DNA from 3 places in the Aliivibrio logei genome. Region 1 is predicted to be linked to each of the others. Evidence: predicted binding sites of a transcription regulator. Region 1 holds the regulator's gene; each other region holds the start of a gene.
What was found. The regulator MetJ, encoded in region 1, represses methionine synthesis genes. The targets are predictions, from matches to a motif close to TTAGACNTNTANANGTCTAA.
Positions count from the first base shown of each region.

Region 2: metK (methionine adenosyltransferase) is a predicted target of MetJ. The motif match lies at 2,054-2,073, and genes of this name have one in related genera.
Region 3: metE (5-methyltetrahydropteroyltriglutamate--homocysteine S-methyltransferase) is a predicted target of MetJ. The motif match lies at 1,721-1,740, and genes of this name have one in related genera.

Region 1 covers NZ_MAJU01000006.1:117,616-121,887, reverse strand. Annotated here, with positions in the region: gene rpmE (50S ribosomal protein L31) at 1-170, shown strand, start outside; gene A6E04_RS03725 (malic enzyme-like NAD(P)-binding protein) at 403-1,650, shown strand; gene metJ (met regulon transcriptional regulator MetJ) at 1,991-2,311, opposite strand; gene A6E04_RS03715 (O-succinylhomoserine (thiol)-lyase) at 2,499-3,665, shown strand; gene A6E04_RS03710 (bifunctional aspartate kinase/homoserine dehydrogenase II) at 3,665-4,272, shown strand, end outside.
Region 2 covers NZ_MAJU01000013.1:109,557-113,828, reverse strand. Annotated here, with positions in the region: gene tkt (transketolase) at 1-1,738, opposite strand, end outside; gene metK (methionine adenosyltransferase) at 2,125-3,279, shown strand; gene A6E04_RS13685 (SprT family zinc-dependent metalloprotease) at 3,396-3,881, shown strand; gene A6E04_RS13680 (endonuclease) at 3,981-4,272, shown strand, end outside.
Region 3 covers NZ_MAJU01000011.1:29,911-34,182, reverse strand. Annotated here, with positions in the region: gene A6E04_RS10695 (hypothetical protein) at 1-463, shown strand, start outside; gene A6E04_RS10690 (DUF4250 domain-containing protein) at 531-725, shown strand; gene A6E04_RS10685 (LysR substrate-binding domain-containing protein) at 743-1,654, opposite strand; gene metE (5-methyltetrahydropteroyltriglutamate--homocysteine S-methyltransferase) at 1,875-4,199, shown strand; gene A6E04_RS10675 (YqaE/Pmp3 family membrane protein) at 4,269-4,272, opposite strand, start outside.

The sequences.
Region 1 (4,272 bases):
CTTGCGGCAACGAATTTGAATTCAAATCAGCGCTAGGCAAAGACACAATCCACCTAGACGTATGTGGCGAATGTCACCCGTTCTACACTGGTAAGCAACGTATCGTAGATACTGGCGGCCGTGTTGATCGCTTCAACAAACGTTTCGGTGCAATTGGTTCTAAAAAATAATTACCAATTTCCGATAAGAAAGGAGTCCATTAGGACTCCTTTTTTTATGTCTAAAATTCAGAGTAAGGTCACTTTCTTATTTGAAATTAAGTCATAAAATCATTAATTAACCCGACATTTTTGTTGGTACGATCTGTAAGCGAAGACTATGAAGTTTGAGCTAGATCAACTATTATATAGTTTACTATTTTGAAACAATTCTCTTATATTTATTAGCATTCAGGAAAACCCCATGTCTGAAGATTTTCGCGAACAAGCTCTCCATTATCACGCTTACCCAACGCCGGGTAAAATTGAAATAGCACTGACTAAACCCGCCGATACGGTAGAAGACCTTGCTTTGGCTTATAGCCCAGGAGTAGCTGAACCAGTACGTGAAATCGCGAAAAACCCAGACGATGTTTATAAATACACATCTAAAGGCAATATGGTTGCGGTTATTTCAAATGGTACGGCTATTTTAGGCTTAGGTAATTTAGGTCCTCTGGCTTCAAAACCTGTAATGGAAGGCAAATCATTACTTTTCAAACGATTTGCCGGTCTAGATTCGATTGATATCGAAGTGAAACATCGCACTATTGATGAATTTGTAGATACAGTAGCGAACATTGCAGATACTTTTGGTGGTATTAACTTAGAAGACATCAAAGCCCCTGATTGTTTTGAAATTGAACGTCGTTTAATTGAACGTTGTGATATTCCTGTATTCCACGATGATCAGCACGGTACTGCAATTGTAACGGCAGCTGGCATGTTGAATGCTATCGAGCTTCAAGGTAAGAAGTTAGAAGATGCGATCATTGTTTGTTTAGGTGCGGGTGCCGCGGCGGTTGCCTGCATGGAAATGCTGATTAAATGTGGCGCGATGCGCGAGAAGATCTACATGCTTGATCGTAAAGGCGTAATTCACACTCGTCGTGATGACATTAATGAATATAAACAACGTTTTGCGAACAACACAGATAAACGTACGCTTGAAGATGTTATTGAAGGCGCTGATTTATTCTTAGGGGTATCGGGTCCTAACCTATTGCCACCTGAAGCGCTTAAATTAATGGCTGATAAGCCCGTTGTATTTGCTTGTTCAAATCCAGATCCTGAGATCAAACCAGAATTGGCTCATGAAGTTCGTAATGATTTAATTATGGGTACTGGTCGTTCTGATTATCCTAACCAAGTAAATAACGTACTTTGTTTCCCATTTATCTTCCGTGGTGCACTCGATGTTCGTGCAAGCGTGATTAATGATGAAATGAAATTGGCTGCGGTTGAAGCAATTCGTCAATTAACGAAAGAACCTGTGCCTGTCGAAGTATTAAAAGCGGCGGGTGTTGATTCTTTAGAGTTTGGCAAAGGTTACATCATTCCTAAACCGATGGATCCTCGTTTACTTCCTCGAGTTGCAAAAGCGGTAGCACAAGCAGCGGTTGATTCAGGCGTCGCTCGTATTGAAATGCCAGAAGGATACATGGAAGCGTAAACTGCTTTTATATATTAATTAAAGTAAAAAGGCTTCCTACGTCATTGATGAGGAAGTCTTTTTATTAGGGGGAATTAAATTATGGGTTTACCACCAAGCGTTAACTTGAATACCACTAATGTATTCGTTGTTGTTTAGCACTATTGTAATACAGCCGATAGAGTAAATTATCATTCGCTTTTAGAACTTGAACATGGCCAATTGGATAGGGTAAGTATGAGACAGAGAGGTAATGTAAAATTGAAATGAGCAGAAAAACAGAGGGGATAAAGAAAGTAGGAAATAATCGAAAATGTGATCTAGCTAATGATTGTTATCATTAGCTAGGAGTTAATCACTTTTATTCTTCGTCGAATGCTTCGAATTCAATGCCCATTGCGGTCATTAACGCTTTTGCTTCTGTTGGAATATCATCAGGACGATCTTTACGTAAATCTTCATCTGTTGGCAATGGTTGGCCAGTATAAGCATGAAGAAACGCTTCACATAACAATTCGCTGTTTGTGGCGTGGCGAAGATTACTTACTTGACGACGAGTACGTTCATCCGTAAGGATTTGTAGTACCTTCGTTGGAATTGACACGGTAATTTTTTTTACCTGTTCACTTTTTTTACCATGCTCGGCATAAGGACTTAAATAGTCACCATTCCAATCAGCCATTGCTCACCTTCGTTCTAATATTATTGTTGTTTAAAATGCGATGAGCTAATTCTAGCGATATTTACGTCTATAAGCAAAGATATATAGACGTCTAGAAGTATTGACGTCTCATTTTGTGATGGTAAAGTAGAAGAATATAACTTATGGATTAGATTATACCACTGCATAGCAGTTTGGAAGGGAAATAATGAGCGAGAGAAAACCTGCAACTATTGCTGTTCGTACTGGCATTGAAACCGATTCACAACACAATGCGGTTGTGCCTCCTATCTATTTATCGACTAATTATAGCTTTCCAGAATTTGGAGATGTTCCAACGTACGATTACGCTCGCTCAGGGAATCCAACCCGAACTCAATTAGAAACAACATTGTCTGATTTAGAGTGTGGTGCGGGTGCGGTGGTGACGAACTGTGGCACTGCGGCTCTTAATTTAATGGTATCAGCCTTGCTTGGTCCTGATGATTTAATTATTGCCCCTCATGACTGCTATGGCGGCACTTATCGACTCTTTAACACCAGAGCAAATAAAGGTGATTTTCAAACGTTGTTTGTGGATCAGTCTAATGCCGCCGCTTTAGATGAAGCGCTTGCTAAAAAGCCAAAACTGATCTTATTAGAAACGCCTTCCAATCCATTAGTTCGCGTAGTCGATATTGCCGAAATTTGTAAAAAAGCGGCAGAAGTCGGTGCATTAGTTGCGGTTGATAACACGTTCCTTTCTCCTGTATTACAGCAGCCACTGACTCTTGGGGCTGATTTCGTTCTTCATTCCACAACAAAATACATTAATGGGCATTCAGACGTTGTTGGTGGTGTGATCATATCTAAAACGAAAGAACATGCCGATGAATTGGCATGGTGGGGGAACTGCATTGGTGCAACAGGTACTGCATTTGATAGCTATTTAACCCTGAGAGGAATTCGTACTCTTAGTGCTCGTATGCGAGTGCATGAAGAAAATGCGATGGAAGTATTAAAATGCTTACAACAGCAAGAGTTAGTGGGAACGATCTATCACCCTAGTCTACCTGAGCACCCAGGGCATGAAATAGCAAAGCGTCAGCAAGCGGGTTTTGGTGCAATGCTGAGTTTTGAATTAAACGGTTCGTTAGACCAACTTAAAGTTTTTGTGAAAGCGTTAAAATATTTCTCTTTAGCTGAATCGTTAGGGGGAGTAGAAAGTCTGATTGCTCATCCGGGAACGATGACACATAGAGCGATGTCAGATGAAGCTCAGGCTGCTGCCGGTTTGGTGCCGACGTTATTACGTATTTCTGTTGGCCTAGAAGACAGTAGAGATTTAATCGCAGATCTTACACAAGCGTTTGCTGTGGCTGCAGAGGTGAAATAATGACAACGTCTTTGGTGCAACGTCAGTTACATAAATTTGGTGGCAGCAGTCTTTCTGATCCTGAGTGTTATCGCCGTGTGGCAACCATCTTAAAAGAATATTCAAACGAGCATGATCTTGTTGTTGTTTCTGCCGCGGGTAATACAACAAACCGTATTCTTGAATGGATTGATAACTTATCTAAAGATGGTCGTTTGGCTCACGATACATTGGAGTCTTTGCGTCATTATCAGCAACAGTTAATTTCTGAATTGTTAGAGCCAGATCAGGCGGAAGTATTGCAGGCATTGTTGCATAAAGAGTTGATTGCAATCGGTCAATTACATGCTCCGCTAAATGAAGTTCAACAAGCCGATGTGCTTGGTCATGGTGAAATATGGTCGTCTCGTTTGTTGTCGGCTTATTTAAACCAGATTGAATTAAAATCGGCACCGTTGGATTCTCGCCATTTTTTAAGAGCAGAAAGAGGGGCTCAGCCTGAGGTTGATCGTGTTCTTTCATGGCCTTTATTTAAAGAACAAATAGCACAACACCCTCATGGTCGTCTTGTTATTACTGGATTTATGGCCCGTGACCAAAAGGGTGAAACCGTATTATTAGGGCGTAA
Region 2 (4,272 bases), on a different contig from region 1:
CACGTACCGCTTTCCCTTCCGCTGTAAGTTGAGCCGCAGCTTCAACTGCAAGTTCAACTTCTGAACCAGTAGCGATAAAGATAAGCTCAGGTTGACCTTCACAATCCTTCAGGATGTAACCACCCTTTGCGATATTAGCGACTTGCTCTGCATCACGATCTTGTTGTGCAAGGTTTTGACGAGAGAAGATCAGAGCCGTAGGACCATCACGACGTTCAATCGCTAGTTTCCAAGCAACTGCAGATTCAACTTGGTCACATGGACGCCATGTGCTCATGTTCGGAGTTAAACGCAGTGAAGCGATTTGCTCAACCGGTTGGTGAGTTGGACCATCTTCACCTAGACCGATTGAATCGTGTGTGTACACTTGGATGTTCTGAATTTTCATCAGTGCAGCCATACGCATTGCGTTACGCGCGTATTCCATGAACATTAGGAACGTTGCGCCATAGGGTACGAAACCACCGTGCAGAGCGATACCGTTCATGATTGCTGTCATCGCAAATTCACGTACACCGTAGTGAATGTAGTTACCAGAGAAATCATCAGCGGTTAATGATTTAGAGCCAGACCACATCGTCAAGTTAGACGGTGCAAGGTCAGCAGAGCCGCCCATGAATTCAGGTAACATTGCACCAAACGCTTCTAGTGCATTTTGCGATGCTTTACGTGATGCGATGTTTGCAGGATTAGCTTGAAGATCAGCAATGATTGCCGATGTTTTTTCTTCCCACTCAGCAGGTAAACCACCGTTGATACGACGCTTATATTCAGCAGCGAGTTCAGGGTGTGCAGCAGCGTAGGCATCAAATTTAGCATCCCAAGACGCTTCTTTTGCTGCACCAGCTTCTTTTGCATCCCACTCAGCAGCGACGTCTGTTGGAATTTCAAATGCGCCGAACTCCCAACCTAATGCTTTCTTAGTTGCTGCAATTTCATCAGCACCTAGTGGAGCACCATGACAGTCGTGTGTGCCTTGCTTGTTTGGAGAACCGAAGCCAATCACTGTTTTAGTACAGATCAACGTAGGACGAGGATCCGCTTTTGCTGCAATGATTGCTGCATTGATTGCGTCAGCATCGTGACCATCAACCGCAGGAATTACATGCCAACCGTACGCTTCAAAACGCTTAGGAGTATCGTCAGAGAACCAACCTTCAACTTCACCATCGATAGAGATACCGTTGTCATCCCAGAAAGCAACAAGCTTACCAAGACCTAATGTACCCGCTAAAGAACATGCTTCGTGAGAGATACCTTCCATTAGACAGCCATCGCCCATGAATACGTATGTATTGTGGTCAACGATGTCGTGGCCTTCACGGTTAAACTGTGCAGCTAATGCTTTTTCAGCCATTGCCATACCAACGCCATTAGTGATGCCTTGGCCTAATGGACCCGTTGTTGTTTCAATACCTGGTGCATAGCCGTACTCAGGGTGACCTGGAGTTTTAGAATGCAATTGACGGAAGTTCTTTAAGTCTTCGATAGACAGGTTATAACCTGAAAGATGAAGCAGAGAATAAATCAGCATAGAGCCGTGGCCGTTAGAAAGAATGAAACGGTCGCGATCAGCCCACTCTGGATTCTGTGGGTTGTGATTTAGGTGACTACGCCATAATACTTCAGCGATGTCTGCCATGCCCATTGGTGCACCTGGGTGACCAGAATTTGCTTGTTGTACACCGTCCATGCTTAAAGCGCGGATTGCATTTGCTAAATGTTTACGTGAAGACATGCCTGCTCCTGAGAATTCGAAGGACTATATATTTATTGAGCTAGTTAACTCTTGATTAGTTACCCATATTTATGGATTAACTTAAATTTGCAGCGCCGTATTGTCGCAAAGCCTAATAGTGACTGCAAACGTTTACTTAGCAAATAAAGCGCTTTTTTTCACGATTTTGACAGAAAACCTTGTTTCTGTAGATAAATCCAATTGCAGAACGCAAACGATTGGTTATGTCTTATATTTATTTTCTTACCCCAAATGAGTTGTAATTAATCAAATTTTCTCTATTATGGCCGTCTAGATGGAAGAACACCTACACTGTTAAACGTATAGACTTATATATACTGTGGGTATTTTCTAAAAATTTATTACCTATAGAAGTGGAGCTCATCATGGCTAAACACCTATTTACCTCTGAATCAGTATCAGAAGGTCATCCAGATAAAATTGCCGATCAAATTTCAGATGCCGTACTTGATGCGATCTTAGAACAAGATCCCAAAGCACGTGTTGCTTGTGAAACGTACGTAAAAACTGGCATGGTTATGGTCGGTGGTGAAGTAACAACTTCTGCATGGGTTGATATCGAAGAAATCACTCGTGAAACCGTTCGTGAAATTGGCTATGTTCATTCTGACATGGGCTTTGATGCTAACTCTTGTGCTGTATTAAACACAATTGGTAAGCAATCTCCTGATATCAACCAAGGTGTTGATAAAGAAGATCCAAAAGAACAAGGCGCTGGCGACCAAGGCATCATGTTTGGTTACGCAACGAACGAAACACCAATTTTAATGCCTGCACCGATTACTTACGCACACCTTCTTGTTAAACAACAAGCAGAAGTACGTAAAAGCGGAAAATTGGATTTCCTACGCCCAGATGCAAAATCTCAAGTTACTTTTCAATACGACCAAGGAAAAATTGTTGGTATTGATGCTGTTGTACTTTCAACTCAACACAGTGATTCAGTAACGACTGCGGATCTTCGTGAAGCAGTAATGGAAGAAATCATCAAGCCAGTACTTCCTCAAGAATGGTTAAATAAAGAAACAAAATTCTTTATTAACCCAACAGGTCGTTTTGTTATCGGTGGCCCAATGGGTGACTGTGGTCTTACTGGTCGTAAAATCATCGTAGATACTTACGGCGGCGCAGCTCGTCATGGTGGCGGTGCATTCTCTGGTAAAGATCCATCAAAAGTTGACCGTTCAGCAGCATACGCAGCACGTTATGTAGCGAAAAACATCGTTGCAGCTGGCATGGCTGACCGTTGTGAAATCCAACTTTCATACGCTATCGGTGTAGCTGATCCAACATCTATCATGATTGAAACATTTGGTACTGAAAAAGTATCTCACGACATCATCATTGAATCGGTTCGTCAGCACTTTGACTTACGTCCATATGGCCTACAAGAAATGCTTAACCTTCTTCAACCAATCTACAAGAAGACGGCAGCATACGGTCACTTCGGTCGTGAAGAATTCCCTTGGGAAGCGACTGATAAAGCAGACATCCTTCGTGATTTCGCTGGTATTAAGTAATTCAAGACTTAAAAACTCTTTAAAAAAGGAAGCTTCGGCTTCCTTTTTTGTTTTCTAGCCCCATATACTCTTTATAGTTAAAAGCGTTAATGTGATATTCAAGATAAAGAGATTCAATGACCCCACTTCAACAAGCATCCGTAGCCAAAGCGCAACAGTGCATTCAACAGGCATCCACTTTTTTTAATCGCCCTTTTTCCTTACCCGCGATTAATTTTATTCAACGTGGAAAAATAGCAGGTACAGCACGACTTCAAGGTTGGGAAATTCGTATTAACCCTATTCTCTTAGAAGAAAATCAGCACACCTTTGTGAATGAAGTGATCCCTCATGAAATTGCCCATTTAATTACGTTTAAACTGTATGGTCGAGTAAAACCACATGGTAAAGAGTGGCAAGGTATAATGAATCAAGTCTTCAATTTACCAGCCCGAACTACGCACAGTTTTAGCGTTGAATCAGTAAAAGGAAAAACCTTCCCGTATCGCTGTAAATGCACAACACATGAATTAACGGTCCGTCGCCACAACCGAGTCCAACGAAAAGAAACTCAATACCTTTGTCGACAATGCCAGTCACCATTAAAGATGGTCAAAAAATAGCCTTTACTATCATTAACTTCTATTACTCAATTTATCTATAAAGAGCTTTAACAATAAGCTACTCTTACTGCATTAATACAATAATCAGTAGTGTACTTTATGAAATTAATTCGCTTAGTTATCAGTCTTATTGCTATCAGTTTCACTGTTAATGTAATGGCAGCACCTCCTTCTTCTTTCTCAAAAGCAAAAAAAGAAGCCGTCAAAATCTATCTTGATTACCCAACCTCCTTTTATTGTGGCTGTGACATTACGTGGAAAAATAAAAAGAAAGGGATCCCTGAATTAGAAAGCTGCGGATACCAAGTCCGTAAACAAGAAAAACGAGCCAGTCGTATTGAGTGGGAGCACGTTGTTCCAGCATGGCAATTTGGTCATCAACGTCAATGTT
Region 3 (4,272 bases), on a different contig from region 1:
CAGTAAAACTCGAGATAAAGGGCCTCTAATTATTATGGCTCTAGCAAATGGGTTTGCAGCCGCAAGTTTTGTTAACTTAGCGTTAGGCTCTGGCTCATTTACGCAATTGTTTTTTGCTCTTATTGGTCCTTTCTTATTTGGTGCTCTGTTAACTCATCTTTTATTAACGTTGGCACGAACTCGCTTACAGGCATTTCATCGATTATTACCCATCAGTGGAATTATTAGCGGCATAGTGATGGTTGTTATTTTACTATGTCAAACCCTAAGTATTCATGAAATCTTCTTAGACAGAATGGCCGTTAAGTTGGGGATTGGTTTAGGACTGATGTTACTGAGCCTTGGTTTATGGAACTTTCATTTGTTTAATAAGCAAGCCGCTAAATGGCAATTTTTAGTACCAGCAAGCATTATTATGGCTATTTCTGGTTATTATCAATTTCAGTTGTTTTTTGTGATGTAGCCCACGCCTTACTTCCAAAATCTGGTCTATTCTAATCTTGTCTCTTAAGTAACATGGAGGGTGAAGATTGGATTTAAGTAATGCTCATGGCCTAGAAAGTGGAATTCTGCTCGGCATCATTAACGAAAAATTGCGATTGGAATGTCACAGTCTAGAAGAATTATCCAGAATGTATGAGCTTGATACAGAAGGAGTTCAAGACAAGCTCAGTGGCTTGGGTTATAAATATGACCCATTAACGAATCAATTTAAGAATAAATGATTTTAAACATACCTCATTTAAGTCATTTTAATACCATCTAAATGACTCTGGCTCTGCTGTTTCGCAGTAGAGAAAAATGCTTGTAAATATTTTTTATCATGTTCGCTGTCTCTAACGGCAGCGAACAATCTTCGCCATAACCCTTCCCCTAATGGTTTACTTTCAATCAACCCCTGTCGTGAAAATTCGCTAATTGCCCAATTCGGCAATGCTGCAACCCCTAATCCTGCGGATACCATCTGTATTAACATTAATGTGTTTTCTGCCTGCTTCCATTTAGCGGGTTCAACGTTGTTTGGCGATAAAAAATGCTTAACCACGTCCAAGCGTTGCTTTTGTACTGGGTACGTCATCATGGTTTGATCGATCAAATCTTCCGGTTCAATGTATTCTTTACTTGCAAGAGGGTGATTGGTTGCCATGACCAGACGTATTTCAAAATCGAACAAAGGTTCGTAATGTACTTCATTTCGAGGTTGAATATCAGAAGTGATAACCAGATCTAAATCGCCATTAACTAATGCCGGTAAAGGTTCAAAACCAAAGCCAGATGAAAAATCCAATTCTACTTCTGGCCAACCGACTTGATACTCTTTAATTGCAGGCATTAACCATTGAAAGCAAGAATGACATTCGATAGCCATGTGCAGCCTTCCATGAAGATCTTCTTTTAAACTTGCGATGTCATATTCAGCTCTGGCCATTTTAGGCAAAATATCATCAGCAAGCGTTAACAGTATTTCACCTTCAGACGTAAATTTGACTGGGCGAGTTTTCCGTAAAAAAACAGTGCCACCAAGACGAGTTTCAAAATCTTTTAATTGATGAGACAGTGCTGATTGAGTGAGGTGTAGGGCATTCGCTGTTGCGGTTAATGATCCCGTATCTCTAAGTGTGACTAAGGTTTTTAGGTGTTTTAATTCAATCATTATAATTCCTCAAGTTCCGTTTGAGTCAGTTCAATAATCTTCACAGTAAAGTGAAAAATCGTTAAAGTAAACATCTAGACGGCTAAATGATGTTAATACTTTAATTAAAAAATTATTGTTGTTGAAATAAATTCATAATCAATGTGAATATTTCTCCGTTGTGCCAGGTAAAGAAAAGAGTCATTGTTTAGCCATCCAAACGGCTAAGGGAATTAGAGCAATGACAACAGAATTGAAAACAAAAACAGTAACGCATATTTTAGGTTATCCACGAGTAGGCGCTCAACGTGAACTTAAGTTCGCACAAGAGAAATACTGGCGCGGAGAGATCGAACAAAAAGAATTATTATCAGTAGGCAGTGAGCTTCGTCAGCGTCATTGGAATGATCAGGCGGCGTCTGGATTGGATTTTGTTACTGCGGGTGATTTTGCTTGGTATGATCATGTATTAACGACAAGTTTATTATTAGGTCATGTACCTGCACGTCACAATACCGGTTTTCCTGATTTAGATACCTTATTTAGAGTTGGCCGCGGTCAATCACAAAATAGCTGTGGTTGTGGTGAAGCGGCTTCAGACATGACGAAATGGTTCAACACCAATTATCATTATATTGTTCCTGAGTTTTCAAAAGACGATAAATTCAACGTCAGTTGGTCACAATTGTTTGAAGAAATTTCAGAAGCACAAAAACAAGGTCATACCGTTAAACCCGTACTTTTAGGCCCACTAAGCTACTTATGGTTAGGTAAAGAAATTAACGATGAGGAAGTTGAGCAAGGGTTTGATCGTCTTTCATTATTACCGCGTGTATTAACGGCATACCAAGCTATTTTCTCAAAATTATCAGCATTGGGTGTTGAATGGGTTCAAATTGATGAACCTATTTTAGCGCTTGAATTACCAAAAGCATGGGCAGATTCCTTCAAGCTTGCTTATCAAGTGATCCAAAGTGATGTGAAGTTACTTCTAACCACTTATTTTGATGGTGTTGAACATCATTTAGATAAAATTACAGAGCTAGCGGTTAATGGGTTACACATTGATATATCAGCAGCTCCTAAGCAATTAGATACTATTGTGAATGCATTACCTAAAGACTGGGTATTATCTGTTGGTGCTGTCAATGGTCGAAATGTATGGCGAGCAGATTTAGAGCGCTTGCATGAAAAACTAGAGCCAGTAAAAGCGAAACTGGGGGGGAAGTTATGGATTGCAAGTTCGTGTTCTCTGCTGCATAGCCCTGTAGATTTGGAGCAAGAAACGGAATTATCACAAGAAACAACACAGTGGTTTGCGTTTGCTAAGCAGAAGCTAAAAGAAGTGACATTGTTGGGGGATGCACTTGATGGCAACCAAAACGCAATTCTAGCGTGTCATCAATACAGTCAACCATTACGAGAACGAGAAACCGCAGATCACATTAATAAACCGGCAGTGCAACAGCGCTTATCGGCGATTACCCCGGCATTGGCAGAGCGCGCAGAAGCGTATTCAGTACGAGCGCAGCATCAAGCTGAAAAATTAGGGTTACCATTATTACCAACCACAACCATTGGTTCATTCCCACAAACGTCTGATATTCGTCAACAGCGTAGTGCGTATCGTGCAGGTAAATTGAATGAGCAAGATTATATAGCTGCGATGAAAGGGCATATTGCCGATGCAGTAGAGCGTCAAGAGCGTTTAGATCTTGATGTATTGGTGCATGGTGAAGCAGAGCGTAATGACATGGTTGAATACTTTGCGGAGAACTTAAATGGCTTTCAAGCAACACGATTTGGTTGGGTTCAAAGTTACGGTTCTCGTTGTGTTAAGCCAGCTATCGTGGTTGCAGACATTGAGCGTGAAGCCCCAATTACTGTCGATTGGACTCAATATGCACAATCTTTAACGAAAAAACAAATGAAAGGAATGTTGACGGGTCCCGTTACCATTCTTGGTTGGACGTTTCCACGTGAAGATATTACCCGCAAAGAAATTGCACAGCAGTTAGCTCTCGTGTTACGTGACGAAGTGTCAGATCTTCAGCAAGCGGGCATTAATATTATTCAAATTGATGAGCCAGCGATTCGCGAAGGCTTGCCGATTAAAAAGAGCGATCAAAAAGCGTATTTAGATTGGGCAGTTGAAGCGTTTAAGATCTCAGCAGCCAGTGCAAAATCAGAAACACAAATTCATACCCACATGTGTTACAGCGAATTTAATGAGATTATTGAATCGGTGGCGGCACTTGATGCGGATGTGATAACGATTGAAACGTCTCGTTCAAACATGGAATTATTAAAAGCGTTTGAAGATTTTAATTATCCAAACGAAATTGGACCGGGTGTTTATGATATTCACTCACCTAATATTCCAAGTGAAGAATGGATTATCGGTTTAATTGAGACAGCAGCAGCGAAAGTTCCTGTAGAGCGTTTATGGGTGAACCCAGATTGTGGCCTTAAAACTCGAAACTGGAAAGAGACAGAAGCTGCGCTTGAAAACATGGTAAAAGCCGCAAAAGCATTACGTAAGAAATGGCAAGTTAACGCGGCTTAAATATCGTGTATTAAATAGAAAAAGCGAAGCTATATTAGCTTCGCTTTTTTATTGTTTAAATAGTTATGATTAT